DNA from 4 places in the Vibrio hyugaensis genome. Region 4 is predicted to be linked to each of the others. Evidence: predicted binding sites of a transcription regulator. Region 4 holds the regulator's gene; each other region holds the start of a gene.
What was found. Region 4 encodes PurR, which represses purine synthesis genes. Its sites were predicted from a motif close to TNANGNAAACGTTTNCNTNA; they were not measured.
Positions count from the first base shown of each region.

Region 1 (7,487 bases), 1.1 Mb from region 4:
TATCTATCGACCTGTAGAAACCTTTTCGCGAGATGATGTATCAAAGCAAATCACGGCATTACGTTTGATTGCTAAAGGTGAGTTGATCGAGGCGTCGAGAGAATTTTCTGGTCTGAAGATCACCACGCAATTGCAAGAGATTGTCCGTAACGACATTGCTTTGCCAGTTCAAGTTCTTGATAACGGTGATTTCTCTGCAACATTCTATCCGTTGCCATCACCACAAGGCTCTTCTGCGAAATTATTGGGGAATATTGAAGGTATCCGTTATAGCTCGACCAACCAAGTTGTGGTGATAGATAAAGGCACATCGGATGCGCTTCGCCAAGGCAGTGTGTTTGATTTGAAAGAAGACGCACACCCAGTATTCAAAGACGGTGATGACTTTGCCAAAGATAATGGTTTGCTCGATACGAAAATTACCTTACCACAGAGCAAAGTTGGGGAGTTGTTAGTGATTCGCCCGTATGAGTATTTCAGTCTTGCTCTGATCACCAATAGCACGAAGCCAATCAACAAAGAGGTATCTGTGGTTTCTCCTCTGGTAGAGGAATCGACTACCAATGCAACCACACAATGATACCGACCTCGCTGCCTGGTTAAAGCTCAGCTGCTTACCAGGCATTGGCGGGGTTAAGATGAATAAGCTGCTGACCAAAGACACGCCGAATAACATTGTCCAATACTCGACTGAACAGCTTCTCCGCCTTGGGCTGACGATGAAACAGTTACAAGCATGGTCTGAGGTCGATAAAGAAGTCGATGCTTGTTTAACTTGGTTAGAATCCTCTTCCCATCATTCTATTCTCACCTTGGCGAATCCACTTTATCCTCCACTTCTTAAACAAACGGTCGCGCCACCTCCTTTATTATTTGTAAAGGGAGATGCGAGCTGTTTGTCTCAACCGCAAATCGCCATGGTTGGTAGTCGTAATGCTAGTGTGGATGGGTTGCAACATGCTCGTAGCTTTGCTTCAGAACTCGTACAACATGATCTGATAGTGACCAGTGGCTTGGCTTTGGGTATTGATGGCCACGCTCATGATGGTGCGCTTATGGCGGGCGGTAAAACTATCGCTGTCTTAGGTTCTGGGTTGGAGCAAGTGTACCCCGCCAGGCATCGTGGTTTAGCGCAGCGTGTCATGGAGAATGGCACTCTCGTTTCGGAGTTTCGTCCAAACGCGAAACCTCGTGCGGAAAACTTCCCACGTCGCAATCGAATTATTAGTGGTTTGTCGTTGGGTGTATTGGTGGTGGAAGCGGCGGAAAAAAGTGGCTCTTTGATTACTGCTCGTTATGCTCTGGAACAAGGTCGTGAAGTATTTGCGCTTCCTGCCTCTATTCATTCGCCCAATGCGAGTGGCGGTAATCAATTGATTCGTAACGGTGCTTGTCTCGTACAAACTACTCAAAACGTGTTAAATGAAATACAGTCACTGCTTGATTGGTCTATTAATCAGAGCCTAGATTTATTTTCTGCGCCAATTGATGAAGAAGAATTGCCATTTCCTCAGCTGTTAGCTAACGTAGGAAATGAGGCTACACCAGTTGATATTCTTGCAAACAGGACCAATATACCTGTCCAAGAAGTCATGATGCAGCTCTTAGAGCTTGAGCTTTCAGGGCATGTTGTTGCAGTATCCGGTGGCTATATTCGAAAGGGGAGGGGCTAGCTATGATGATGGATATACTTATGTATCTATTTGAAACCTACATCCATAGCGATGCAGATTTACAGGTCGATCAAGACGAATTGGAAGATGAGTTGCTTCGTGCAGGTTTCCAACAAAAAGACATCTACAAAGCCCTTGTCTGGTTAGAAGAGCTGGCGGCGTTGCAACAAAGTGACGCACATTCTGCTATCTCGACTTGCATTGCAGCGGCATCGACCCGTATTTATACATCGTCTGAGATGCAGCGTTTGGATCTTGAATGTCGTGGTTTTCTATTGTTTCTAGAGCAAATCAATGTTCTGACTACGGAAACTCGCGAAATGGTTATTGATCGGGTGATGGGGCTAGAAACTCATGAATTTGAGCTTGAAGACCTGAAATGGATCATTCTTATGGTGCTGTTTAATGTGCCGGGCAACGAAAACGCCTACACGCTGATGGAAGAGCTGCTATACACCAAGGAACAAGGTATTCTTCATTAATATCTTCTGCTTGAGCGATGAGTATGAGTAGTAAAATCGATCACAACCTTTTCTCGGCACATGAGCATGCGCTTGAGCGCGAACCTTGTCCTAAATGCGGTGGGGAAGTCTCTCTTAAACACGGTAAGCATGGCCCGTTTTTAGGTTGTAGCCATTATCCAAGTTGCGATTATATCAAGCCGCTACACAGCAATGATGGCCACATCGTAAAAGAGTTGGGCGTGCCTTGCCCAGATTGCGGTAATGAGCTGGTGTTGCGCCAAGGGCGTTATGGTATGTTTGTTGGCTGCAGCCATTACCCAGAATGTCATCATATTGAGTCGATTAACCAACCTGAGCCAGAGCAGCAAGCGAAAGAGCAACATGCTTGCCCTGAATGTGGTAAAGGACATTTGGTTGAGCGTAAGACCCGATTTGGTAAAACATTTTATGCGTGTGATAACTATCCGAAGTGTAAGTTTGCGGTGAACTTGCCGCCTGTAAGAGGCCGCTGCGAGGAATGTGGGTTTACCTTATTGGTAGAAAAGAAACTTGCCAGCGGGATCAAGCTGCAATGCGCGAGCCGTAAGTGCCAGCATATTCAATCACAATAACCTTCAGTACGAATTAAAAAGGGTCGCATCATGCGACCCTTTTGCTATTTATTCCGATGCTTTTCTATGCTTGCCACTGCTTGGCAAATTCATGCACAGCAGGGAAAGCCTGTTCATCCAGAACCTCTGCTAATGCACAAAGTTTGCGATTAAGTTCGCCAGTGTAGTCACCACATACGTTGATGTGGCCCATCTTGCGACCCGCACGTTTTTCTTTGCCGTACCAATGAATGTGGCAACCATCCATTGCTAGCAATGCTTCTGGTAGTGTGTCTTCGCCAAGAATATTAATCATCGAGGTTTCACGAACCAGTTTCGTGCTACCCAAAGGCATGCCACACACGGCGCGTAGGTGGTTCTCAAACTGACAGGTTTCTGCACCCTGTTGAGTCCAGTGTCCAGAGTTGTGTACGCGTGGTGCGATTTCATTAACCAGTAAAGTACCGTCAACGTCGAAGAACTCCAGCGCTAGCACGCCAACGTAATTCAAGTTGTTGGCAACGGCCGTGAACATCTGTTTCGCTTGCTCTTGCAACTCTGGCGCATCAATCGCAGTAGATAGACTCAATACACCATTGGTATGGACGTTCTCTGCCAGAGGGTACACTTCAACGCTGCCATCTTTACCACGAGCACCAACCAATGAAACTTCGCGGTTAAAAGGGACAAATTCCTCAGCAACAATCGCTTGGGTTGGTGTTGCTGCGATGCACTCTACCATCTCTGTCCAAATGTCTTCGACTTGAGAAGTCTCTTTTAAGCGCCACTGGCCTTTACCATCGTAACCACCCAACGCACTTTTCAGAACCATTGGCATACCAACATGTTCAATTGCGCGGTCAAAGTCTTCACGAGTTTCGATTACGTAGTATTTCGCGTTACGCACGCCAGCATCATCAAGCAATGCCTTTTCAATGCGGCGATCACCGCCTGCTTTGATGGCTTGCGTACTTGGTAAGAACTTACCGCTCGCTTCGCAAACATCGAGCACATCATGTGGGATATGCTCGAACTCAGCAGTAATGACGTCGACTTGTTCAATTGCATTCTCTAAGCCGTTGCCGATTACGTGCTGAGTCAGTGGATGAACGATGTTACCGCTGCCCACATCGTAAGCTGATATTTGAATATTCAGTGGCGCACCAGCCAGAGACATCATACGAGCTAGTTGACCCGCACCAAGAACCAGTACATGCATCTGATTAATCCTCAGCAGGGTTTGGGTTCGCCAAAACAGTTTCCGTTTGTTCGTTACGGAACGCTTCGACTTTTGCCATGATCGCCTCATCATGTGTACCAAGGATTTGAGCAGCCAGAATGCCTGCGTTTGCTGCGCCTGCTTCACCAATCGCCAATGTGCCAACCGCAATGCCTTTTGGCATCTGTACGATAGAAAGCAACGAATCTATGCCTTTTAGTGCACGAGACTGAACTGGAACGCCAAGTACAGGTACGCTGGTAAACGCCGCCGCCATGCCTGGTAGGTGAGCTGCACCACCCGCACCTGCGATGATGACCTTAATGCCACGTTCTTTCGCACTGCTTGCGTAATCAGCCAATAATTGAGGAGTACGGTGAGCTGACACCACCTTTGTTTCGTAAGACACGCCAAATTGATCCAGCATGTCCGCTGCTAGTTTCATGGTTGGCCAATCTGATTTAGAACCCATGATGATACCGACTTTCATCTCAAACTCCTTCAAGCTGCAAAATTAGGTGAGCTGATAAATTTGTGCGCATTATACGGGGATTTTTACCTCAAGCAAACGTTTGCGTGTATTTGTAAATGCTATTGATACATTTTATAAACAAATTGCTTTAGTCTCTAAGAATGAATATTTGTACACTTAGTACAAACACAACAAATAAGATTATCAGGAAGTCTTCAGTGGAGAACTTTGAACAGGTGCTAGAAGCACTACAAACAGGCGAAGTGATCGCCTACCCAACAGAGGGCGTGTTTGGTGTTGGCTGTGACCCAGATAACCCGGAAGCGATTCAAAAGTTGCTAGAGCTAAAGCAGCGCCCAGTAGAGAAAGGGCTCATTCTTATTGCGGCTAGCTATGAGCAGCTTTTGCCTTATGTTGATGAATCTCAGTTGACTCAAGATCAGTTAGATAAAGTCCATGCGACGTGGCCAGGGCCATACACTTGGATTATGCCCGCGAGTGACAAAGTCTCTCACTGGGTATCGGGTCAATTTGATTCGATTGCCGTACGTGTGACGGATCATCCTTTGGTACAAAAGATGTGTAATGCGTTCGGAAAGCCGCTAACCTCTACCAGCGCGAATCTTACAGGTCTGCCTCCTTGTATGACGACGGAAGAAGTCGAAGAACAGTTAGGTGACCGACTTGTGGCGATCTTACGTGGTAAAACCAGTGGTCGTGACAAGCCGAGTGAAATCCGTGATGCTAAAACCTCGCAAATATTAAGACAGGGCTAACCCTGCTAGTCAGCAATCAATAGGTACTACACGTATGTCAGCAATCGATAAGCACGCCGTAAAGCAGTTCTTGATGTCACTTCAGGATTCCATTTGTCAGCAATTAGAGCAAGAAGATGGAAAGGCCGTCTTTGTCGAAGATGCATGGCAACGTGAAAAAGGAGAGCGTCTTGGCGGCGGTGGTCGCACTCGCGTATTGCGTGGTGGTCATATCTTCGAGCAGGGAGGGGTGAACTTCTCTCATGTCGAAGGTAATGAAATGCCAGCATCAGCGACGGCGCATCGTCCAGAGTTAGCGGGTCGTCGCTTTGAAGCGATGGGTGTTTCTTTGGTTATCCACCCTAAAAACCCTTATATACCGACTTCACATGCCAATGTCCGCTTCTTTATTGCAGAGAAAGATGGCGAAGATCCAATTTGGTGGTTTGGTGGTGGTTTTGACCTAACGCCTTTCTACCCATTTGAAGAAGATTGCCAATCATGGCACGACACAGCAAAACAGCTTTGTGCGCCATTTGGTGACGACGTTTACGCAGAGCACAAAGCATGGTGTGACAAATACTTCTTCCTACCACATCGTAATGAAACTCGCGGTGTTGGTGGTCTGTTCTTTGATGACCTAAACCAGTGGGAATTCGACAAGTGTTTTGACTACATCAAAGCGGTTGGCGAAGGATATTGCCAAGCTTATCTGCCGATTGTATCTCGTCGTAAAAGCATTGAGTACGGTGAGCGTGAGCGTGAATTCCAACTATACCGCCGTGGTCGCTACGTTGAATTCAACCTTGTGTATGACCGCGGTACTCTGTTTGGCCTACAAAGTGGCGGGCGTACAGAGTCGATATTGATGTCGATGCCACCTCTTGCTCGTTGGGAATACAGCTACGAGCCACAAGCAGGTTCTCCAGAAGCAGAGCTTTACGAGCGATACCTAAACCCACGTGATTGGTAAGCACTGAATCTCCTTTTCTATATAGATAGATAGTGATAGGGTCATCTGTAATCAGATGGCCCTGTTTTTTCTATATAGTAAGGAATGAAGGTAAGGAAATGACTCAGCAAATTGATCGCTATGCCGTGTTTGGTAACCCTATCGGGCACAGTAAGTCACCGTTCATACACACCTTGTTTGCACGCCAAACCAATCAGCCTTTGGTATATACCGCAGAAAGCGCTCCTATTGATGGTTTTATCGAAGCGGCGAAGGTGTTTTTTGCTGAAGGTGGTAGAGGTTGCAACATCACCATGCCATTTAAAGAAGATGCTTATCAATTTGCTAGTCGCCTCACAGAGCGCGCTCAGCTAGCGGGTGCGGTCAATACACTAAAGAAGCTTGATGATGGAGAAATCATTGGTGATAACACCGATGGTGCGGGTCTAGTACAAGACTTACTTCAGTATCAAGTCATGTTGGAAGGTGCACGAATCCTGATCATCGGTGCTGGTGGTGCTGCTCGTGGTGTGATTAAACCACTCCTTGAGCAAAACCCTATCTCTTTAACTATAACCAACCGTACCTTTAGCAAAGCTCAGGAGCTTGCAGAGTTGTTTGTCTCTCATGGCCCGATCACAGCCAAAGAGATGGGGAGCATTGATGAAGAATATGATGTCATCATCAACTCCACTTCCGCTTCTCTTAGTGGTGAGTTGCCTGCTATTTCTTCTTCTATCTTTGGTAGCAATAGTACTAGCTACGATATGATTTATGGCAAAGGAGTGACGAGCTTTAATTTATGGGCAAAAGAAAACGGTGCTGCCTATGCGTATGACGGTCTTGGAATGTTGGTAGGGCAGGCAGCGGAAAGCTTTATGTTATGGCGAGGTCTACGCCCTGGCTCAAAACAAATTCTTAGAGAGCTAAGAAAGAATCTTGAAGGTCAGTAATCAATGAATCAATCCATTCTGTTCCCTGACATGCAGTCTTGGGATGAAGCATCACAATCGGTAAATTTTGCTGCGCAGCAATCAGGTGCGCTGATTGAGTGTTATGTCACTAAACAAAAGTTAGCAAAACTCAGTGGTTCACTGATTGAAACTGAGCAAGCGGCAATCAAAGTATTTACTGATTACCGCTTTGATCTTGAAGAAATCGCCGAAGAGTTAATAGAAGAGGAAGCCTTCAGTGAAGAAGGCCATATCATCATCGATTAGCGGGCTATTCCTAACTACTCATTGATGTCTTCCACATTCGTTAATGTAGTCGTTTTTGTTCTGCACATAGTTATTGGCAGACTTTTGCAAGAAAGCTCGTTCTTTCTCTGATAGAGGGCGAGCTTGTTTTACCGGACTGCCC
Region 1 covers NZ_CP025794.1:2,151,035-2,158,521, reverse strand. The annotation lists gene C1S74_RS10665 (LysM peptidoglycan-binding domain-containing protein) at 1-580, shown strand, start outside; gene dprA (DNA-processing protein DprA) at 564-1,673, shown strand; gene C1S74_RS10655 (DUF494 family protein) at 1,676-2,155, shown strand; gene C1S74_RS10650 (DNA topoisomerase family protein) at 2,179-2,748, shown strand; gene C1S74_RS10645 (5-(carboxyamino)imidazole ribonucleotide synthase) at 2,813-3,946, opposite strand; gene purE (5-(carboxyamino)imidazole ribonucleotide mutase) at 3,951-4,436, opposite strand; gene tsaC (L-threonylcarbamoyladenylate synthase type 1 TsaC) at 4,637-5,194, shown strand; gene hemF (oxygen-dependent coproporphyrinogen oxidase) at 5,229-6,146, shown strand; gene aroE (shikimate dehydrogenase) at 6,245-7,078, shown strand; gene C1S74_RS10620 (DUF1488 family protein) at 7,082-7,345, shown strand; partial or broken gene C1S74_RS10615 (gamma carbonic anhydrase family protein) at 7,360-7,487, opposite strand, start outside.
Region 1: the regulator PurR is predicted to act here: its motif matches at 4,507-4,526, upstream of purE (5-(carboxyamino)imidazole ribonucleotide mutase).

Region 2 (7,487 bases), 410 kb from region 4:
ACTTGGCTATGGGTAGCATGAGTAATCCAGGAACGATAACAGTAATAATTGCGGCCAGTAGTAGGGGGACTTGCCCAATATCAAGAGGCATACTGACCAAAGACGAAAAGACCAATGCAGGAGTAAACACATCCATGTTGATGCGATTGATCGGCCGAAAATCTGGTTTGATATAACGTCCGACTAAATAACCCGCACAAGCTAAAGCAAAAACAGGGAACAGAATACTGATGACTTGGTGAAACATTGGGCGCTCTGAACGGGAGTTATTTATTTGCAAACAGTACCAATGTTTCTCTATGTCGTCATTGCTATCTCATCAGAATATTGGCACTGTTCAAGCTTTCTTTTTATGGAAAAACCAGCAGTATCTGCATTAAAGGTAACCTGAATAGTACTGGTCAGATCTATATTGCTCATCACTCAAACCACTGAAAAATTGGAAAGTTTTTTGTCAATTGTTTGTAAAGTGACCAGTATCTGACATTTTTGTTAAATAGTGATTAATGTTGCTTTTTGTTTTTAAACTAGTAATTTGAACTGGATATTTTTCCTTGAAAAGAGAGAATTAAAGTAAAATCTCGAAATATTGGTGGGTAAAGTAGCTTCCTCTTCCAGTGAACGATATATTAGCAAAGAAAAAAGTTGGCGAAAATCATAAGCTTGGCATACACTTCCTGATGTAACCCCGATATGTTGTTGAATTGGTAGGGTAAAACTGCTCTGGCGCTACACATAAGGTAGCATTGTTTAACATAGCTTTGAGGAAAGTTTTATGGCGCTCACAAAAGCCGAACTTGCAGAAAACCTGTTTGATAAATTGGGATTTAGTAAACGGGACGCCAAGGAAACGGTGGAAGTGTTCTTTGAAGAAATTCGTAAGGCACTGGAAAGTGGCGAACAGGTAAAACTGTCAGGTTTTGGTAACTTCGATCTTCGTGATAAGAACGAACGACCTGGTCGTAACCCGAAAACTGGTGAAGATATTCCAATTACTGCTCGACGTGTCGTTACGTTCCGCCCGGGTCAGAAGTTGAAAGCTCGCGTAGAGAACTTAAAGGCAGACCAGTAAGCCATGTAACATGGATTGAGACCACGCTTTGTCGTGGTCTTTTTGTCTGTACGTTTCGGTATTTACTAAAGAACAAATAAAAAACCACCGCAATTTCGGTGGGTTTTTAGTATTAGGTGCATCAGTTTATGTCAATTATGCCGCTTCTAAGTGTGTCGTTAGGTATGGATGCCATGCCTCTTGATACAAGTTTTTAGATTGCGTACGCATGTTTCTAATTGATGCCATTTCTAAGTCATTCAAATGGCGATCCTCCACTAGAGCTTGACGCTCTAATTTCTGAATCTGTTCATATAAGTCGTGTTCTGGACCGTTTTTTACATCCGCAATAGCTTTTAAATGCAGTTGCACTTCGGCAACGAGGTTGGTCTTAGGCAAGCGAACTAAGAGGTTTAGGTCTCGATAACCGGAAGCGGTTGGTTTTTTAAAGCGGTTTTTCACTTTAACTATCGTTGTTTCACGCTCTAACGCTTCGTATACCGAAACCAAGCTTGCTACATCGTCAGCAACAATGGTCGCACGTGCTAGGTCAGTGATTCGGTTTACTTGACCGTCCAATTCGTGAACAATTTTCTCTTCGGCACGGTGCTGAGATTTAACGCCAGCAAAGTAAGGCTGAGCATCAGTAAGAAGGGCAGTACTTTTACAGATAGTTTCTAGCTCGAACTGCGCTTGGTGAGCTTTGCTGTAAAGTACGTCGAAATCTGAATAAGGCTGAGTTGGTTTGGAGTCGATTGACTGAATGCCATACAAACCACTAAGGCTATGCTTGAACAATTTTGAACAAACTTCGTTTTGACTAGCTGAACGATCTTGTTCGTTATTTGTGACATTTGGAAGTGCGGCGAACGCCGGCGCACGGCTTAGTACTAGAAGCATCAATGCTGTAGTACGTAGAAATAAGCTCATTCACTCTCCTTAACTTGCTTGCACTTAGAAAATGGGTAACGAAAAGGTCACTAAGATTCGCAAATCAGGTACTACCTAGTTAATGGGGGCTCTGTGAAAGATTCCAAGGCTGAGTTTTAACCTAATAGTAGAATCGTGTTCCAGATCACCATTTCGCTTGCCTTTATTCTGACAACCAGAAAAAGGAAGGGTTCATTCTTGAACGATAGCTATTCTACCAATGCTGTATTAACCAAAGATGAACAACATAGACAAATTTGAAAAAATCATTAGTCTTAGCCCACAAAGTAGCGTTAATGCTCATTGTATTTATCAGCCGACAAGTAGAAGTAAAATGAGAGATCAAGAATTTTGGCACAACAAATGGGCGAGTAACCAAATCGGTTTTCACCTAGATGATGTAAACCCACTATTGCCAGTATTTTGGCAACGCACCAACCCAAAACGTGAAGACATCGTGTTGGCTCCTCTGTGTGGTAAGTCTGAAGACCTAATTTGGCTTGCGACGAAACATGACGAGGTTCAAGGTGTTGAGCTAAGCCAAATTGCGGTAAGAGCATTTTTTGCAGAGCATTTCTATACCCCGACCGTTACGTCGATTAACGGCATGCATGAGCTGTATCAGTTCGACGAGCTGTCCATTTATACGGGTGACTTTTTTACTGCGCCAGTTTCTAAAGCCGATATCATTTATGATCGTGCAGCCTTGGTTGCATTGCCTCAAGAGATGCGAGAAGAATACGTAGCTCGTCTTAAGCAACTGTTGAACCCTGGCGGACGTATTTTACTTGTGACTCTTAACTACCCACAGGATGAGATGTCAGGACCTCCATTTAGCGTGCCAGTCGAAGAGATTGAACAGTTGTTTGCGGGTTATAAGGTAACTTGTTTGAATGTCGACCAAGCCGACGAAAACCATCCGAAAATTGCGAAGAAAGGTCTAAGTCGCTTCTCTGAAGAAGTGTACTTAATAGAGAGCGAATAAAGGGCTTTTCGAACCCACAGAAAGAAAAAGCGCAACCAAATTGAGCTGCGCTTTTGTACATATCGAGCTGATTAACGAAATCAGTAAACGATCTGTACTTTAGATGCGCTGTTCACTGCATCTTCAATCGAATCTTCAATAGTTTTACGGCGCGTTAAAACGACACCTAAGCGACGGCGACCGTCGATTTCTGGCTTACCAAACAAGCGAACTTGTGTTTGTGGTTGAGCCAGTGCTTTTGCAATATTATCAAAGCGGATATCGGTGGAGGTGCCTTGCCCAAGAATGACTGCTGATGCTGAAGGACCATACTGAACGATGCTGTTAATCGGCATACCAGTAAACGCGCGAACATGAAGTGCAAATTCAGACATTTCTTGAGAAATCATGGTTACCATGCCAGTGTCGTGTGGGCGAGGGGAAACTTCGTTAAAAATAACCTTATCGCCTTTAACAAACAGCTCTACACCAAAGATGCCGTAGCCACCTAGTGCATTAACGACTTTCTCTGCTGTGTATTCAGCCGCTTTGATGGCGTTGTCGGACATTGCTTGAGGTTGCCATGATTCTCGGTAGTCACCATCTTCTTGGCGATGTCCGATCGGGGCACAGAAATGCACTCCATCAACTGCACGTACCGTCAGGAGCGTAATTTCGTAATCGAAATCAATAAAGCCCTCAACAATGACACGACCAGCACCCGTGCGACCGCCTTCTTGTGCATAGTCCCAAGCCGCTTGCACGTCGTCTTCTGTTTTGATTACGCTTTGACCTTTACCTGAAGAGCTCATCACTGGCTTCACAACACATGGGATACCAACATGTTCTACTGCCGCTTTAAAGTCCTCAAAGCTATCAGCAAACTGATAAGGGGAAGTGTTTAGCGCCAACTCTTCAGCAGCAAGGCGGCGAATGCCTTCACGGTTCATTGTTAACTTAGTTGCTTTCGCTGTAGGAACAACATTCAAGCCTTTCTCTTCTAATTCGACTAATTTATCTGTCGCGATGGCTTCAATTTCAGGAACCACGTAAGCAGGTTGCTCTTTGTTGATGATCTCTTCCAGTGCCTGACCATCAAGCATGTCGATGACGTAGCTACGATGCGCTACTTGCATCGCTGGAGCATCGGCATAACGGTCGCATGCGATTACTTCCAAACCAAGACGTTGGCATTCAATTGCCACTTCTTTACCAAGCTCGCCAGAGCCCAAAAGTAATACACGGGTAGCATGAGTGCTAGTAGCAGTACCGAACATAGTGTTCCCTTACAAAATAAAGTGATGAAACAGAAATTGCAGAGGATCATACTGATTTTTACGGATGAAGCAAACGTTTGCGTATGGTTTTTGATAATAAAAAAGGCCCTACTTCAAGTAGAGCCTATCTCTTAAGCATCGTATGAATTAAACGTTCACAAAACTCACTGGAATATCAGGATTTAGTGCTTCTAGCGTTGATTGAGTATCAGCTAGGTGACTGATCTTGCCTTGTGAGTTTTCAACCAAGGCTGCTGCTTTGATGTCTTCAAACTGCTCACCCGACATCAAGATCTGAATCAGAGCAACTTGAAGTGGAGGAAGGCTAGGGTTGAACGCTGCATTCTCTGCATACGCGCCTTGGAATACGCGACCGCTGTTCATCTCAAGCGCAATACCGCTTAAGTTGTTAGTGTATGGCGCGTGGCTGATGTTCATCGCATTGACGGCTTTTTGGATTAAAGCATCGTCTTCATCACAAACAAACTCGTGCTTCACCTCTGCCATAAGACCTGACTCAATGCCTAGATCTGCTGGACCAAACGCTTCAGGAAGGTAGTGATGAAGTGACTTTTCTTCACGTTCTGGTAATTGGATCTTCAGTTCTTTCGCGGTGCTTAGTTCATTCATGAACTGACGGCAGTGACCACAAGGGCTGTAGTTGATGGTAATGTCTTTTACGCCATGTTCGCCTTTCATCCAAGCGTGGCTAATAGCGCACTGCTCAGCATGAACGGTTTGACCTAGCTGAACACCGAAAAACTCCATGTTCGCGCCAAAATAAAGACGACCTGATAGGCCGCGAACAATCGCACCTACATAAAACTCAGAAATCGGAGCGTAAGAAAACGCTGCGGCAAAAGGAAGTAGAGCAACACGAAGCTCTTTGTCTGAAAGGTTGGTAGCGTTCAGCAGCTCATCAAACTGTTGCTCAGAAATAGTGGCATCAAAATCGTCAGCGAGAACGATAGGAGCAAAATGTGTTGAAAGTGCTTCAGGAGCGCTTGCTAGCGCCTGTTCAATGCGACTTTTCATGTTGAATCCTTGTTATTGCATGGACAGTTATTCTATGCGAAAGATGGAAATGTTCTGTGCTTTGGATCACGTTAATGTCTGTAATGATGATTTACGTTACATAGTTAGAGTGAGCTCACACATGTATTCGATTGCACAGAGGCTTAACGTTATCTCTGTCCCATAAATAACTATATCAACTTAGATTCATACTGCGAATTTTTTGGAAAGGAGTTAAAGCCGGCTCAGTCTATTTACGTCAAGAAAGAGCAGGCTTTGGCATTTATCTTTATTGGTATAACCAAACGGCTAGAGCAAAGAAGCTTGGCGCAAGTATCGATGTGATAATACCGCACAACACGAGTGCGAGTGATGAAAAGGCAGCATCACCGGGTTGTTTCTCTGCGCAAGTTGCGGTGCCAAGCGCGTGGGAAACGGTACCCATTGTTAATCCGCGCGCAATAGGGTGTTTGATGCCGATAAGATTGAAGATTGGATACGCCAAAATCGCACCGAATAAGCCAACAATAAGCACAAGAATGGCGGCAACAGCGGCTTCACCACCTAAGTGGCTAGAGATCTCCATTGCGATAGGCGTCGTTACCGATTTACCCACTAAACTCGCAATTAGGCTAATATCTGCTTTGAACGCAACGGCAATCAGTGTCGCTGTCAACATAGACATCACACTGCCCAAAGAACAGGCCAGAGCAATAATACGCCAGTTCGCTTTGATTTGAGGGAGCTGTTCATAGAGTGGATATGCTAGTGCTACGACAGCCGGTTGGAGTAAGAAACTGATGTACTCGTTATCGGTATAGTAAGTCTCGAACGGTACCTTCAAAAAGGTAAGCAATGGAATTAACACAGCGATACTGATCAGTAGCGGATTCGCGATAGGATTATTGACCTTAATGGCGATTTGACGTGCTGCTAGGAAAACAACAATAGTGACAAGTAACCACATATTAGTGTTTCTCCTTCAGCAAGTAATCTAAGAACCACGCTAAGCTGACCAATACGATCAGTGAGCCGCCTACTGCACTCGCAATAATTGGCAGCGCATTCGCCAACAACATATCAAAGTGCTGCATCAAACCAACACTGATTGGGACGAACAATAAGATCATGTAGCGAATGAAAAGCGTCGCGCCAGGCTTAACCCATTCGACTTTGACGAAGCCAAGGGTCATAGAGAAAAACAGCACAAGCATACCAAGAACACTTCCGGGAACGGAGATGCCAGCGAATTTTTGAATTGTGTTGCCGATACCAAGTGCTCCCATAATAAGTGCGAGGGAAATAAGCAAATGGATCAGCTGTAGTAATCGGTCTTTAATCATTTTGACAGCATATAAAACAACAAACACACCCGAAGGTGCGTTTGAACAAGGTAAGAAATTAGGAGGCTAGGCTCTCTACGTAACGATAGACAGATTTTAATAGTGCTATCTTCTTTTCGTCACTTTCATGTTCGTGAACTAAGTTTTCTAAATTCAACATGTACTCTTCGATTTGGCTTTCGAAGACTTCACGACAATGTTGCGCCCAGCGCCTTTGCTCTTGCTCATCCAACGTGCCCGTAAAATGACGCGCACGGTAACGGAACAACAGTGGTTTAATTCGTTTATCGTCGAATTCGATATCAAGAGCTGCGAGGTTGTTTGGATCCGTTTCTCGGATGATATCCATTGCTGCTCGATCGGCTGGGGAGAAAAATCCATCGTACAGCTGCGTATCGACGTCATCGCTCTTTTCGAATTCACGCTCAATAGAGAATAGACTAATAAGTTTGTCTCGGATCTCTGGATGCTGACGAAGTAAAGCAAGATTGCTTAAGCATTTTTGGCGATCAATACCAATCAACTCTGCGTTGTCGGCTGTCAAAGTCTTTGCGGGAGCAAGAATAGGGCACTTATTCAAATGCACCAGTTTGACAGGCACAGGAAGCAAGTCTCCTAATTCATCGCGTTTGGTGTACAAACGTACTTTTAGCTCTTCTGCCGAAAGGTCGAGGATCGGCTGAGGATCTTTTGCCAAGTCGATCGTGATAACGGCGTTGTTGTTTGTTGGATGCCAAGCGACAGGTACGATCCAGCTTGTATACTGGCATTCACGCCCTAACATGCCAGAAACGTGCATTAACGGTGTCATGTTGACGATATCAACAAGGTCGTTCAGTTTGCGTTTGTTACGCATAGAGAAAAAGTAATCAAACAGCTTCGGTTGTGCCGCTTTGACTTTCTTCGCC
Region 2 covers NZ_CP025794.1:629,855-637,341, reverse strand. The annotation lists gene C1S74_RS03660 (AEC family transporter) at 1-247, opposite strand, end outside; gene ihfA (integration host factor subunit alpha) at 776-1,072, shown strand; gene C1S74_RS03650 (RelA/SpoT domain-containing protein) at 1,208-1,981, opposite strand; gene C1S74_RS03645 (thiopurine S-methyltransferase) at 2,316-2,966, shown strand; gene purT (formate-dependent phosphoribosylglycinamide formyltransferase) at 3,047-4,222, opposite strand; gene cdd (cytidine deaminase) at 4,370-5,257, opposite strand; gene C1S74_RS03630 (LrgB family protein) at 5,526-6,203, opposite strand; gene C1S74_RS03625 (CidA/LrgA family protein) at 6,205-6,579, opposite strand; gene sbcB (exodeoxyribonuclease I) at 6,638-7,487, opposite strand, start outside.
Region 2: the regulator PurR is predicted to act here: its motif matches at 4,288-4,307, upstream of purT (formate-dependent phosphoribosylglycinamide formyltransferase).

Region 3 (7,487 bases), 980 kb from region 4:
ATTTATCCGTTTGCAGAACCGACCTTTGATTGCGCTAGAAAAAGCCGCGAAAGGAGTAGGTCGAGGTGAAATTCCGCCGCCATTGCCAGAGAAGGGGGCTTCAGAAATCCGCTCTGTCACTCGCGCATTCAACCAGATGTCGAAAGGCATTCAAGAACTGGAAGAAGACCGCGCGCTATTAATGGCGGGTATCAGTCACGACTTACGTACGCCATTGACGCGTATTCGTCTTGCGACAGAAATGATGTCGCCAGAAGACAGTTACTTAGCTGAAGGCATCATCAGTGATACTGAAGAGTGTAACGAGATCATTAGCCAGTTCATGGACTACCTCAAGCCAGTAAATAAAGAGTCGTTTGAGCAGGTGGACATCAATACCATCACCAGTGATGTTGCAACGTCGGAAGGGGGTTATGAAGTCGAAATTGAAACTGACCTCAACCCTACGATGCCAACCGCGAAAGGCAGTCCAATCGCGATTAAACGCGCGGTGAGTAACCTTGTGGTTAATGCTCTACGATACGGCAATGGCTGGGTGAAAATCAGTACGGGCGTCACCGCCGACAAACAGTTAGTGTGGGTGTGCGTTGAAGACAATGGTCCGGGTATCGAGCAATCGCAAATCGCACGCTTGTTTGAACCTTTTACTCGTGGTGATACTGCACGTGGCAGTGAAGGGACAGGCTTGGGTTTGGCCATTGTTAAACGTATCGTCAGTCAACACTCTGGCTCGGTTGTGGTACGTAACCGCAGTGAAGGCGGGCTAAGCGCGCAAATCAGTTTCCCAACCAAGTAAGCTTTCTCGCTCAATCGATTCCAATAAAAAGCCCAACCAAAGTTTGGTTGGGCTTTCCGATCATCCTAGTGCAAGATTATACCAATTCTATCAATTATCTGCTCATTCTTGCTGGTTAAAATCACTTATAACGGCGTTAAAGATTTTGTAGGTAGAGTAACTAGCTAGCTGCAATCTTTGCCTTGTTCTAAGTGATTTTACCGGCGCAATTTTTTGAACATCTAATTAACGGAATTGGTATTAGGATTCTTTTACCTCTTGAGCGACCAGCTCGTCTTCCTCTTCCAGTTTCTCTGGAAGCAGTAGGTTCAATACGATAGCGGTGATGCCGCCTGCCGCCACGCCTGTTGAGAAAATACTCTTAATGAACTCAGGCATGAATTGCAGAATTTCTGGTTTTTGTGCAATGCCCAAACCCATTGAGAATGACAGCGCCATAATTAGGATTGCGCGGCGATCGAGGTCGACACGAGAGATAATGCGCACGCCCGCTGCGGCAATGGTGCCGAACATCACGATGGTTGCGCCGCCCAGGACTGGCTCAGGAATCAGTTGAACAAAGCTTGCCACACCCGGGAACAGACCCAGAATCACCAACATGCCTGAGATGAAGTAACCCACGTAACGGCTTGCTACACCAGTGAGCATGATGATGCCGTTGTTTTGGCTGAAGGTAGAGTTCGGGAAGCTGTTGAACACTGCTGCAATTGCTGAGTTTAGACCGTCAGCTAATACGCCACCTTTGATGCGCTTCATGTAAACCGGACCTTTTACTGGCTCACCTGAAACCTCAGACGTTGCGGTGATGTCACCAATTGCTTCTAGCGCTGTGATAAAGAAAATCAGAACCAGTGGAATAAACAGAGACCAGTCGAAGCTTAAGCCGTATTGCATTGGGATCGGCAGTGCGATGAGATCAGTTTCGCCCAGTGTTGATGTGTCGACCATGCCCATGAAGTACGCCATGACGTAGCCAACCACCATCGCAATCACGATAGATGCAACGCGCAGGTATGGGTTCTTTGAACGGTTAAGAATGACGATCAAGCCAAGTACTGTACCAGCGAGGGCTAACTTATCTAGGCTACCGAAAGAGCCATCGCCCATTGCAGCATAACCGCCGCCCATTGATACCAAACCCACTTGGATAAGTGTCAGGCCGATAAGCGTCACGACAATGCCAGATACCAGTGGCGTGATGATGCGGCGAGCATGTTCTAAAACGCGAGATAGTAGGATTTCTGCAAAAGAGGCGACCAAAATGGTGCCGAAAATTGCCGCCATCATGGTGCTGAGGTCCGCGCCACCGGCTTTAAGAGAAAGACCCGCACCAATGATTGGACCTAAGAAGTTAAAGCTGGTGCCTTGCACTGAAAGCAAACCAGAGCCGATAGGGCCAAAGGTACGAATTTGAATAAAGGAAGACACGCCTGACGCAAACAGTGACATGCTGATGATGGTGTTGGTTTGGTCAGCAGGTACACCCAAAGACTGACAAATGATCAGAGAGGGGGTGATAACGGCTACGAACATCGCCAATAAATGCTGAAGTGCAGCAAAAATGGTCTGAGGTAGTGGTGGACGATCGTTTAACTGATAGACCAGTTCCGAAGTTCGGTTTGAAGTTGTCATGTTTGTCTCGCTAGTCGCAATAATTCTTGCCCCAGAGCTCGCTGAATGGGAGTGCTGGGTGGAGTTGACGTTATGACCTGTGATTGCTGTTAATCAGTGTCAACTCAGGTTGGTTTGATGTGACAAAGTGCACACCATAAATTTTGAGCGCGATTATAGAGGGATTTATTCAAAAAGCAAACGTTTGCTTTGGGCTAAAAAGAAAAGGCGATAACGGAATGGTTATCGCCTTTAAGGTTTTACTTTGGGAGGTTAGTTTTTTAAGTGCTTATCAAAGAAGCCCAACACATGAGCGTAATATTTAGCTCGGTGTTCATCTTTGTAAAAGCCATGTCCTTCATCGTCTAACACAAAAGATTCGTATGGGTAGTTGAGCTTGTCGAGTGCTTTAGCCATTGCCTCATAATGTTCAATAGGCGCACGTTGGTCTTTTCCCCCATGCACGAGAAGGATAGAAGCTTTTAACTTGTCTGCATTATGAGTTGGAGACATTGCTTTCCAGACTTTAGGGTCGGTTCCCAGTACTTCTTTCAAAAAGCTTAACCCCATGCGGCTATCGGGTATATCACCTTCGGTGAACATCAACTCAAGGTCATAAACACCGGCACTGCCCACGGCGCACTGGAATAACTCAGGTGCAAGGGTGGCTGATTGCAATGCACTGTATCCACCAAAGCTTCCGCCAGAAATACAGATGCGTTCTTTATCTGCGATGCCTTCTGCGACAATGTGTTTGGTGGCGTCGATGATGTCATATTGAATGTTTGTTCCCCATTTACGATAGCCTGCCTCTTCAAACTGTTTACCGAAGCCACCACTGCCACGGAAATTTACTTGCATCACAGCATAGTCATTGTTAGCGAGAAACTGATTCTCCTCGGTAAAACGCCACCAATCTCGTGGACCATGAGGACCGCCATGCGGATTGACGATAAGAGGGAGATTATTTGCTTCAGTATTTGGTGGCAATGTCAGATAACCTGAGATGGTTTTCCCGTCTCGACTGGTGAACTCAAAAGGCTTCACTTCAGCCATTTTCTCTGGGTCTAACCACTCTCGTGCCGAGAACAGATAACGAATTTCTTTTGGCTCGGTGGTAAATAAGTAGTAATCCCCAGGGTTTCTATCGTTAAAGGCCATAATGACGTAAGCATCACCAGCTTCTGTCTCACTGACTAGGCGAACTTGATGACCTGGCAGAGAAGTGAGGATCTGCTTTAGGTATTCGCTGCGTTTGTTTTTTGGATCAACAAAGGCATAAGTAGGGTAATCACTTTCAAACTCGACGGCGTAAAGTTGCTTTGAGTCTGGATCTAACCAGTATTCCTTCGGATCGACGGTATCATCCGAGGCAACTTTTGTACTTTTGCCGGTTTTTAAGTTGAGGTGATGGATTGCTCTTGGCTCACCTGACTGACTTATCGCGGCATAAACGGAATCTTGGCTCTCTGCAAAAGAGATGGGATAGAACTCTTCGAAATTTTTTAAAGCCGCCAATTTATCGGAGCTTTTCCATTGATCGTTGACGCGATAATAAAGCTCGACTTTGTTATTGCTATTCAAGCCTGAAACAAAGCGAACTTCACCATCATGGTCGGTGAGAAACCGACTAAACGGGATGGGTGCTGTCGTTATCTTTGAGCGCCTACCGGTGTATACGTTGACGCGGTACACCTCTCTTGGCGCTTCCAAGTTGAAACTGTATTCACCGAAAGGCAGAGCAGAAACTAAGATATGGCGGTCGTCTTCAGGCAGAATATCTAAGACATCACCGTAAGCTCTTACGATAGAGGATGCTCGCACTAGGCGGCTAGTTTGAGGAGGGTTATAACCAAATATATAAGCGTATTTGTTTCCATCCACATTGGCCGAGACGAGTTCGCCATAGTAGCGAGGAGCGGTAGACCAACTCTTTAAATATTCTTTGGATGCGACAACACGTTCATTATTGACCCAATAATAATCACCCACTTGCTCGTTACCTGAGAAGCGCAGCACACTGCTCGGCTGCATGGTTTTACTGTCGAGTATAACCAAAGCATCTTTACCATCGATACTGGATTCAAAGGCTAAGTGCTTTCCATCTGGTGATATTTTGGGATTAAAGTAAGCCGAACTTTTGGCAAAAAGATCAGCTGACTGAAGAATAGCGCTCTGTCTATCTTGCGCTGCTATGGATGCGGAGTGTACAGAGCCAACTAATGCTGCTGTGACCGCAAGCAAGGTACGTTTTTTCATGCATCTATCCTTGATGACATTGTGTATTTATGACGTTTTTATATCCGCTTGGAGTATTAACTTTATGTAGAGTTTGCTCTAACTTGTCGTAATTATTGAATAAAGTCGACTTGGCTTTTATTAAATGAGATATTCATAGACAGAATGAATGTGTGCAAGTTCAACCTTACAGAACAGTGTCTGTAAGGTGGTTTAAGATTGGAGTGAGAATGGTCGAGAAAAGAAGAGCTTACGCCTTAGAGTAAATGTCACGTTCTCCTAACCAACGGTCAATAATTGCTGTTGCATTCGTCGGGTAGTTGTCATGAATATGGCGTGCAATACGCTGAACTTCTGGTATTAAGCGCTGATCTCGCACTAAGTCGGCAATTTTAAAATCTGCCAAGCCAGTTTGTTTGGTACCAAGAAGCTCACCCGGTCCGCGAATCTCTAAGTCTTTCTGTGCAATCACAAAGCCGTCATTGCTTTCACGTAATACGCCTAAACGTTTTTGGGCGGTTTTTGATAGTGGCGAGTGATACAGCAACACACAATGGCTCGCCACTGAACCTCGACCAACACGACCTCTAAGCTGGTGCAACTGAGCCAAACCCAAGCGCTCTGGGTTCTCGATGATCATCAGGCTGGAATTGGGCACGTCCACGCCAACTTCAATCACTGTCGTTGCAACCAGTAAATGCAGCTTGTTGTCTTTGAAATCCTGCATCACCGCTTGCTTCTCAGCAGGCTTCATTCGTCCGTGCACGAGACCAATTTTTACGTCAGGCAGTTTACGTTGCAGCTCTTCAGCGGTATCAGCGGCGGCTTGAGCTTCCAAGACTTCAGATTCATCAATTAAGGTACATACCCAATACGCTTGTTTGCCTTCGTTTAAGCAAGCATTGCGCACTCGTTCGACGATATCATCGCGTTTGGTGTTTGGAATCGCGACGGTCTGGATTGGTGTTCGACCTGGCGGTAGCTCATCAATCACCGACGTTTCTAAGTCGGCATAAGCAGTCATGGCTAATGTTCGCGGAATCGGCGTTGCTGTCATGATGAGCTGATGTGGATAAGCGCCTTGTTTCGCGCCTTTCTCACGCAGCTCTAAGCGCTGGTGGACACCAAAGCGGTGCTGTTCATCAATAATGACTAACGCAAGATGATGGAACTCAACATGCTCTTGGAAAAGGGCGTGAGTGCCCACTACCATTTTCGCTTCACCACTGGCAATCCGAGCTAGTTCGGCTTCTTTGGCTTTACCTTTCAATTTACCCGCAAGCCAACCGACCTGAATGCCCATTTTCTCGAACCAATTAGCGAAGTTAATCGCGTGCTGTTCGGCGAGCAGTTCGGTCGGTGCCATTAAAGCGACTTGATAGCCGTGTTCAATTGCTCTGACTGCTGCGAGTGCGGCAACTAAAGTTTTTCCCGAGCCAACGTCACCTTGAACAAGGCGCATCATTGGGTGCGCTTTTTCTAAGTCAGCTTCAATTTCTTTAACGACTCGTGCTTGAGCATTGGTCGGCGAGAAGGGCAATTGAGCTAGTAGCTGCTTTTTCAGCGAGTCACACGACGCCAAAGGCAATGCAACGTCCTCTTGTCCTTTGCTGCGCACTGCCAACATAGAGAGATTCTGCGCCAGTAACTCTTCCATGATCAAACGAATTTGAGCTGGGTGTTTACCTTCATCAAACTCATCCAAATTAATGGTTGGAGGCGGTCGATGAATCGTATGCAGCGCTTGCGACATGGTGATCTGGTGATTGTACAAACCGGAAGGCAGCAACTCTTGCACTGCGGCTTTATCGAGGAGTGATAAGGCTTGTTCCGTCAGGTTACGCAAAGTGATTTGGCGTAACCCATCGGTGGTCGGATAAACGGGGGTTAAGCTCTGTTCCACATCCGGCTTTTGTTCACTTACATAAAACTTGTAGTCAGGGTGAACAATTTCTAAGCCCATACCGCCACGCTTAATTTCGCCGTAAGCGTGTACTAACTTACCATTCGAGAAATTGTTCTTCATCGCGGCAGTAAAGTTAAAAAAGCGTAGGGTAATCGTGCCATTGCCGTCGCTGATTTTTACCGTCAGCATTTTGCGTTTGCCGAAAGTAGTATCGACAGCCATGACTTTGCCCTGTACCGCCGCCCAAAGTCCGGCATGCAGTTTGGCGATTGGGTAAATGCGAGTACGATCTTCGTAACGAAGAGGAAGGTGAAACAGTAGATCTTGAACGCTATGCAAGCCAACTTTGGCGAGTTTTTCTGCGACTTTAGCGCCAACTCCAGACAGAGAAGTTAAAGGAACAGCAGATAACATTTGGGCAGACATAGTGGGCTCAAGAAAATAGTTAACATAGCAGTATGTTAACCACTAAGCTGTGTTTTTGTACAGGATTAAGTTAGAGAAAGGGATATGGGAACGCTTACGCTCCGAGATTCGAGAACGCGGAAACAAACTTAACCAGTGAGGCGAGAAAGAGCCATATCGATTGACGATATGAGTTTATCCCGAAGCGAAGCGTTCTCGCCTCTCGAGTCTATTTATTTCTTCTGCATCTCTTTCCACCATGATTCGTCAGCCACAATTTGGCCTTCGTCATCAAGTTGTGGGTATTCTAGCCCTTTGCGCTTCGCTACCTTTGCTAAGACCGGATGCCCACGTTCGAACAAAATGCGGTTGATGGTTTCTTTTGGTAGAGCGCTCTCTTCACGTTCGTACATGCCAGCGGCTTCACGCTGACGCTGCGCTTCATAAAGAATCACAGCACTGGCGACTGAGACATTCAGAGACTGCACCATACCGATCATTGGAATAATGATGTCTTGGTCTGCGAGTTTC
Region 3 covers NZ_CP025794.1:2,018,214-2,025,700, reverse strand. The annotation lists gene envZ (two-component system sensor histidine kinase EnvZ) at 1-796, shown strand, start outside; gene C1S74_RS10010 (uracil-xanthine permease family protein) at 1,037-2,428, opposite strand; gene C1S74_RS10005 (S9 family peptidase) at 2,681-4,666, opposite strand; gene recG (ATP-dependent DNA helicase RecG) at 4,896-6,977, opposite strand; gene trmH (tRNA (guanosine(18)-2'-O)-methyltransferase TrmH) at 7,190-7,487, opposite strand, start outside.
Region 3: the regulator PurR is predicted to act here: its motif matches at 2,601-2,620, upstream of C1S74_RS10010 (uracil-xanthine permease family protein).

Region 4 (7,487 bases):
AGAGGGTTAGAAATTGCTTTTGCCAGATTATCTGACATGTATTCATTAGTATCGGTCGATGACATTCGCTTGTACCTTTGCCCCAAATTCGTTGATTGCTTTCCAGTCTGGCTGAATGGCTTGATAGTCGGATTCTGAATAACCCAGACGAACCGCCTGATCAACGACAATGCGAGCTAAATCAAAGTGATGAGTATATGGGTGTTGTGCAAGGTAATCTCGCAGAACCACGCTCAAATCGATTGGTGTGCCTTGATCTTTATGCGCTTTCAGCATGTCACCAATTCGCTCTGCCAACTCATCATTGACTTGTTGAAACTCTTCGTATTCCACTTCCATCGGAACTTGGCCAGTGACTTCGTCATCACGCAGTACCAAAGCTTCGTCACGAAGGTCAGAAAGCCTTTCTGCATCTGCATAAGTCAGATACCAAGGCATATCGAAGTAATCTTTCATGGATTGACGCAAACGCGAGCTAAATGCACGGTTCTTATCCATATCGATAGCGGTACGGATGAACTTGTGCACGTGTCGGTCGTAACCAATCCAAAGGTCGATCGCTTGCTGGCCCCAGCTGGTAATTCGGTCTAGCTTCATTTGCAGACCAAACAACGCTTCATCGATGAATTCAAGTTCAGGATCACCGTAGACGATCTCTTGGATATCTAGGATCTGAGTTTGCAGTTCATCACTGGCAGCTTGCAGCGTATCTTGAAGTTCACGCAACGTGCTGGAGGTTTCTGACAGTAGCGCTTCACAGTTGTTGATCGCTTCACGCCAGTCTTTGTTAAGCAGGTCTGCAATCTGTTGTTTCACAGACTGTTGCTGCTCATCCATCACACGTTGGTTAAGGTCGATTTGATCGAAGATTTCGCCTACAGAATATTTCAAAATCCCGTAAACGTTTTTCTTCCAGTGGCCCGGAGTGCCACCTTTTTGTGCTGCTTCAATCGCTTTTGCCATTTCATCCGCTACCATCGATAGCTGAATAGAAAGACGCAGTTTCGAGAACTCGCGATGACGCACGTAGTAGTCGGTGATTCCTATCGCTAATGGCGACAAGCGGTAAATGCTCGCTCCGTCAGTAATCTCACTGACAAAACGGCTCATAAGACGCTGCTTAACCATCTCGTTGATGGCATTATTCGCGCGGAAAGCCGAAGCTTCACCCGTCTCATCAAATAGTCGAGTGACGATGGCAAATGCGTCGTGCAATTCACCTTCACCCAATTCTTCATCGAACCTTTCATTACTTAGTACGGCGATGGCAATCAAAAACGCCAGTCGCTCAGTGGTCAGGTTCAACGAGAAATCGTGCTGCTTAACCCAGCCAACCAACTCATCGATTGGTTGCTCTGCAGCATTGAGAGTCATCTCACTCATCGTTATTCCTGTTTATCGTTCTTCTTAGCCCACACGTGGATATAGCGGCCTAATGAGAGGTATGGCTCTTGTCGACAAAGTTGTTTTTCTAACGCCAACACATCTTCAAACTCGTAATCGCCCATGTATTGCATATTGCCTATGTAATCACTAAAGGAACGAATACCAGATTTACCACAAATACTAAAACCAGAATCTTCTATCCATTGATAGACCTCTTCGGGTTTTAGGCCTTTTTGTGGCTGTAGTTTAAATCTTTTCCGATGAGGCATGCCGTCTAAAATATGAGGAATGTTGCCACAAACCACATTTTTATAGACTAAGCCGTGGTGGTTATAGAACATAACCGATGCAATGCCCCCCGGTTTGACCTGCTCCAATACCGTTTCGAGTGCCTTTTTTGGATCAACGAGCCACTCCATCACAGCATGGAACATGACAAGATCCACCTGCGCGTCCATATGCTCGCCAATGGATTGGACAGGTGAATGAATCAGGCGATACTGCTCAAGCAAACCGTTTTTTTCAATATCCTGTTTCGCTAGTTGCAGCATTTCCGAAGATAGATCACATAAAGCGACGTGATGTCCGAGCTTAGCAAGCTTTTGCGACAATTGTGCTAAGCCACCTCCGGCATCAAGTACTTGGAGGGCTTGATGGTCGGCGTCTAATTCACTTAGAATCTGTAGAAAATCTTCCCACACAATGATTTGGCGGATCTCCCCTTTATCGGAGCCGTAAATATTTTTTGCAAATTTGTGGGCGATATCGTCGAAATTGCGGTCTTCTGTCACTTCTGCTGAGTTATCATAACGGATTGTGCCGCTATTCTGGCACAAGGAAAGCAGGAATAAAGAGGGTTATCCTCATTTTTATTATCAATTGATGTTTTTTCGGACTATTTATGTATGTTTGAGCTGAAAAAAGTAATGTCAGCCTTGCTGATGCCATTACCAGCATTGCTACTGATAGGCTTGTTAGGTCTTGCTCTCATCAGTTTTACCACTAAACGTAAAACTGGCTGCTTTGTTGTTCTTTTCTCTTTTGTTGGCATCTTCCTTGTTGCCTTCCAACCCGTTTCAACCAAGCTTCTTATGCCTCTAGAACGCGAGTACAAAGCGTTTTTGCCGGTTCCTGGCACTGTGGACTACGTTATGGTTCTTGGTAATGGACACGTGGTAGATGATGAAATACCACCAACGTCTCAACTGAGCCGCACCGCTTTAATGCGTTTAACTGAGGGTATTCGTATTTTGCGTATGTACCCAGGTGCGAAGTTAATCCTTTCCGGTTACGCAGGTGGCTCTGAAATCAGCCATGCTCGTATGATGGCGAACGTAGCGCTTTCCCTAGGTGTCGCAAAATCCGATATTATTTTATTAGAGGATGCCAAAGATACTTGGGAAGAAGCACGCCAAGCTGCCGCGTTTGTTAAGCAAAAAGACATTGTTTTAGTGACTTCAGCCAGTCACATGAAGCGTGCTCTTTATGAATTCAACGCAGCGGGCATTAAGCCAATCCCAGCCCCAACGAACTTCATGGCGATTGATGATATCGAACAACCTTGGCAAAAGTACGCGCCAAAAGCTCGCTACTTAGAGCAAACTGAACTGTATTGGCATGAATACCTTGGCGGGTTATGGCAAAAACTGCGTGATAACGTAGGTCAAACACCGATGGTTGAAGTTGAAGATCCTGAAGTGGCGCAGCCATAGAAGGCTTACCAATCGCAGATGAAGTCCATCATCGCTAAATTGCAGAATTGCAGACACAAAAAAGGAGAGCCTATGCTCTCCTTTTTCTTTATCGCTATGAATTAGTCACCCGCGAACATGTAGCCTTCACCGTGAACTGTCACAAAGATTTGTGGGTTCTTCGGATCAAACTCCATCTTAGCGCGCATGCGTCGAATCAATACATCAATAGTACGATCGTTTGGCGCATCCACTCGGTGGCTGATCATATTCAAAATACGTTCGCGGCTTAGTACCTGATTTGGGTACGATGAGAGTGCGACCAAAAGCTCATATTCAGCTTTGGTTAGTTTCACTGGCTCACCATTGCGGCTGAGAGCACGACGTTGAATATCAAACGTCCACTCACCGAAACGTACAATGTGTTCTTCATTAGTGTCGTTCGCGATTTTTTGTGAACCATTGCGAGCCGCAGAAATGCGCCACAACAGGTTCTTAACGCGAACCAATAATTCCCTTAATTCAAAAGGCTTTGTCACATAATCGTCCGCACCCATTTCTAGGCCAACGATTTTGTCAATGCTATCCGTGCGTCCTGTCACTAATATGATGCCGATATCTGATTGGCTGCGTAATTCACGCGTAAGCATAAGACCGTCTTCACCGGGCAGGTTAATATCCAGCATGATAAGGTCCACATCACCACCTTGAAGCACTTCGCGCATTTCTGCACCGCTTTCTGCTTCACTGACTTTGTAGCCTTCATTTTGGAAGTAGCCCGCAAGCTTACTACGAGTTACAACATCATCTTCTACGACTAATACGTGATAGCTCATTTACACCACTTTCTGTCTTTTTTATTTTCCAAGACGTATTCTATTCATAACTAGTAACATTTCTAGTCATAGATACATTAAAAAGCAAGATTTTGCGATTTTATTGATTCAAAGCAAGCTTATTTACAGCCATTCATAAACAAGCACATTTTCCCATAATGGATAACAATTATAGTTACTGCTATTCATCTTAATTGTTTACACTTAGGGGAGAATCATTCAGGAGCAAAAAAATGCAAGAAGTGAAAGCTTTTAACGAAAAACGCGCAGAGATCTATTGGTGGTTTTCTAGTCTGTTCGCAAAAGAACTCACAGAGAAAGAACTAGAAGCTTACCAGAGTGTGGAAATTCGAAGCTTTTTAGCAGGTTTAGGTGAAAATGAATCACTGAAGCCAGCCGTTGATACCCTTGTTGACGCACTCAACCGCCTACAAGACCGAGAAGATGCGCAATTAGAACTTGCTGCAGATTTCTGTGAGCTTTTCCTGAAAACAGAAAAGCATGGCGCATTACCTTACGCATCTATGTACATCGGTGAATCTGGTCTTTTAAATGACAAGCCAGCAGAAGAGATGGAAAAACTGATGGCCGATTTTGGTGTTCAGGTTGATGAGAACCTTAAAGAGCCAGCTGATCACTTAGCGGTTGAACTGGACTTCTTAGGTAACATGATCATCCGTTCTAACGAATTAGAACAAGACAAACACATGGAAGAAGCGTTCGAGAAACAGAACGACTTAATCCAAAAGCATCTTATGTCTTGGTTGCCACAGTTTGCTGCGAAATGTAAGCAATTCGACGAATTTGGTTTCTATGTAAGCGTTGCGCAACTATTAATTGCATTTTGTAAACTGGACAGCACCTACCTTCTTGGTGAATAATTGCCGCCAATTTCAGGGAGCTCGCAAGCGGGCTCCCTATTTTATTCGTTAATTTTTTAATCTAGCACATAGAAGCCCTTTCCATTTAGCAGTTAAAATGTGACCTCAATAGCGCAAAACACCTGCTGAAAATATTGCTAGTGTGCCCACATCAGTCTAAAATGTGAGCGCAAACGATTAAATACGACTTATATGTAAACCGCTGAAATATGGCGGTTTTTGTGTTTTATTAACAAGATTGCTGACTAATTCCTCACTTATATAAGTAAGGAACATGAGATTCAGCAACAAATGTTGCTACAAACCTTTTTATACCGATTTCGGAACAACCGCTGCCTAATTAATTGAACCTTAAACTTCAGATATGGTTCAATTCGCGCAACATACTAAGCGTAAGGTTGTATTCACTACGGTATTCAGTAGCTCGATACAGGACATCATTTATGGCCACTATAAAAGACGTTGCTCGCTTAGCCGGCGTTTCTACCACAACAGTTTCGCACGTAATCAACAAAACGCGTTTTGTTGCTGAAGCAACCCAAGAAAAAGTAATGAAAGCGGTTGATGAACTAAATTACGCGCCAAGTGCAGTTGCACGTAGCTTGAAGTGTAACTCAACTCGCACTATCGGTATGTTGGTAACGCAATCGACTAACCTTTTCTTCTCAGAAGTTATCGACGGCGTTGAAAGCTACTGTTACCGTCAAGGTTATACACTGATCCTATGTAATACTGGCGGTATCTACGAAAAGCAACGTGACTACATTCGCATGCTAGCGGAAAAGCGCGTAGATGGTATTTTGGTGATGTGTTCTGACTTAACGGAAGAGCTGAAAGAGATGCTTGACCGTCATTCTGATATCCCGAAAGTAGTGATGGACTGGGGCCCAGAGAGTTCTCAAGCGGACAAGATCATTGATAACTCTGAAGAAGGTGGCTACATCGCAACAAAATATCTGATCGACAATGGTCACACTGATATTGCTTGTTTGAGCGGTCACTTCGAAAAAGCCGCATGCCAAGAACGAATTGCAGGTTACCGCCGCGCAATGGCAGAAGCAAACTTAGTAGTAAATGAAGATTGGGTACTTGAAGGTAACTTTGAGTGTGATACTGCCGTGCTTGCTGCTGACAACATCACTGCAATGGAAAAACGTCCTACTGCGGTATTCTGTTTTAACGATACCATGGCGCTTGGTTTGATGAGTCGCTTGCAACAAAATGGCATCAAAGTACCGGACGATATCTCGGTAATCGGTTATGACAACATCGAGCTAGCGGAATACTTCTCGCCACCGCTAACGACCATTCACCAACCAAAGCGTCGTGTTGGTAAAAATGCCTTTGAAATTTTGCTAGAACGCATCAAAGACAAAGAACACGAGAAGCGAATTTTCGAAATGCAGCCAGAAATTGTAGTGCGCAACACAGTTAAGAAACTAAACTAAACCTGCCTATAATTTTATAAAGCGCTCTTGTGGGCGCTTTTTTATTGCCTAAAAATAACATTCCTCAAACATTTCAGTGTGTCAATATCTACGTAAGCTTAGATAAGTTGCTGTTTTAATTGGACGTAGCCTATTTCCTACATCAACCTTTTGTATGACAAGGGATCGTTCCCAAATATGAAACCAAGCACACCAAATAAACACTATTAACTGAACCAATATCACACTTTTATATTTGAAACGTGATGTTAATTCAATATACGAAGTATTCTCAAAGTGTCACGCACAGGGCAAACCATTCGAAAGGGTGGGACGCAAAGCCTCCGGCCTGAACCATCTTATTAGATGGAAGGTAGCGGGGTTACCGATGGCAAATATGCATTAAGTGAGTTTACCCTTTAATGACATTGTGTCTGCATGCATTTGCTAATCTCTCGGACCTGATTTTTGGTGGCGTAATATTAATTACACCGAGATAACACATCATGGATAAACCGATACTCAAAGACTCAATGAAGCTGTTTGAGGCACTTGGTACTATCAAGTCGCGCTCAATGTTTGGTGGCTTCGGGCTTTTCGCCGATGAAACGATGTTTGCACTAGTTGTAAATAACCGACTTCATATTCGAGCTGACCAACAAACTTCATCTGACTTCGAGACTCAAGGACTAAAACCGTACGTCTACAAGAAACGTGGTTTTCCTGTGGTTACGAAATACTATGCTATTTCTGATGACCTATGGGATTCAACGGATCGCTTGATTGATGTTGCAAAGCAATCTCTCGAGACTGCCAAGCAAGAAAAAAAACAACAAGCAAGCACCAAGCCTAATCGATTGAAAGACCTTCCGAATCTGCGCCTAGCAACTGAACGTATGTTGAAGAAAGCGGGCATTGACTCTGTGGAGCAATTAGAAGAAGAAGGTGCCCTGAGCGCTTACAAAGCAATCCAAGATACGCATGCCTCTACGGTAAGCCTTGAGTTGTTGTGGGCGTTAGAAGGTGCAATCAACGGCACCCATTGGAGCGTCGTCCCTCAGTCTCGCCGCGAAGAACTGATGAGCGCACTGTCTTAACACGCACTATCAGCATGACATTGAGTAAAAACCGCAGTTTTCATACTGCGGTTTTTTTTTGAAATTTTTTCTTCTCTTATTCTGTCTTATTATTTAAGAAGCCAAATGGAGTAATTACGATGAATAAGAAACTAATTTTAGGACTGATCCTGCTCGCCACCATTCTCTT
Region 4 covers NZ_CP025794.1:1,037,120-1,044,606, forward strand. The annotation lists gene mukE (chromosome partition protein MukE) at 1-65, opposite strand, end outside; gene mukF (chromosome partition protein MukF) at 46-1,383, opposite strand; gene cmoM (tRNA uridine 5-oxyacetic acid(34) methyltransferase CmoM) at 1,386-2,177, opposite strand; gene elyC (envelope biogenesis factor ElyC) at 2,292-3,098, shown strand; gene torR (two-component system response regulator TorR) at 3,200-3,913, opposite strand; gene torD (molecular chaperone TorD) at 4,147-4,794, shown strand; gene purR (HTH-type transcriptional repressor PurR) at 5,238-6,242, shown strand; cyclic di-GMP riboswitch class I at 6,522-6,611, shown strand; gene C1S74_RS05410 (TfoX/Sxy family DNA transformation protein) at 6,728-7,318, shown strand; gene C1S74_RS05415 (TVP38/TMEM64 family protein) at 7,438-7,487, shown strand, end outside.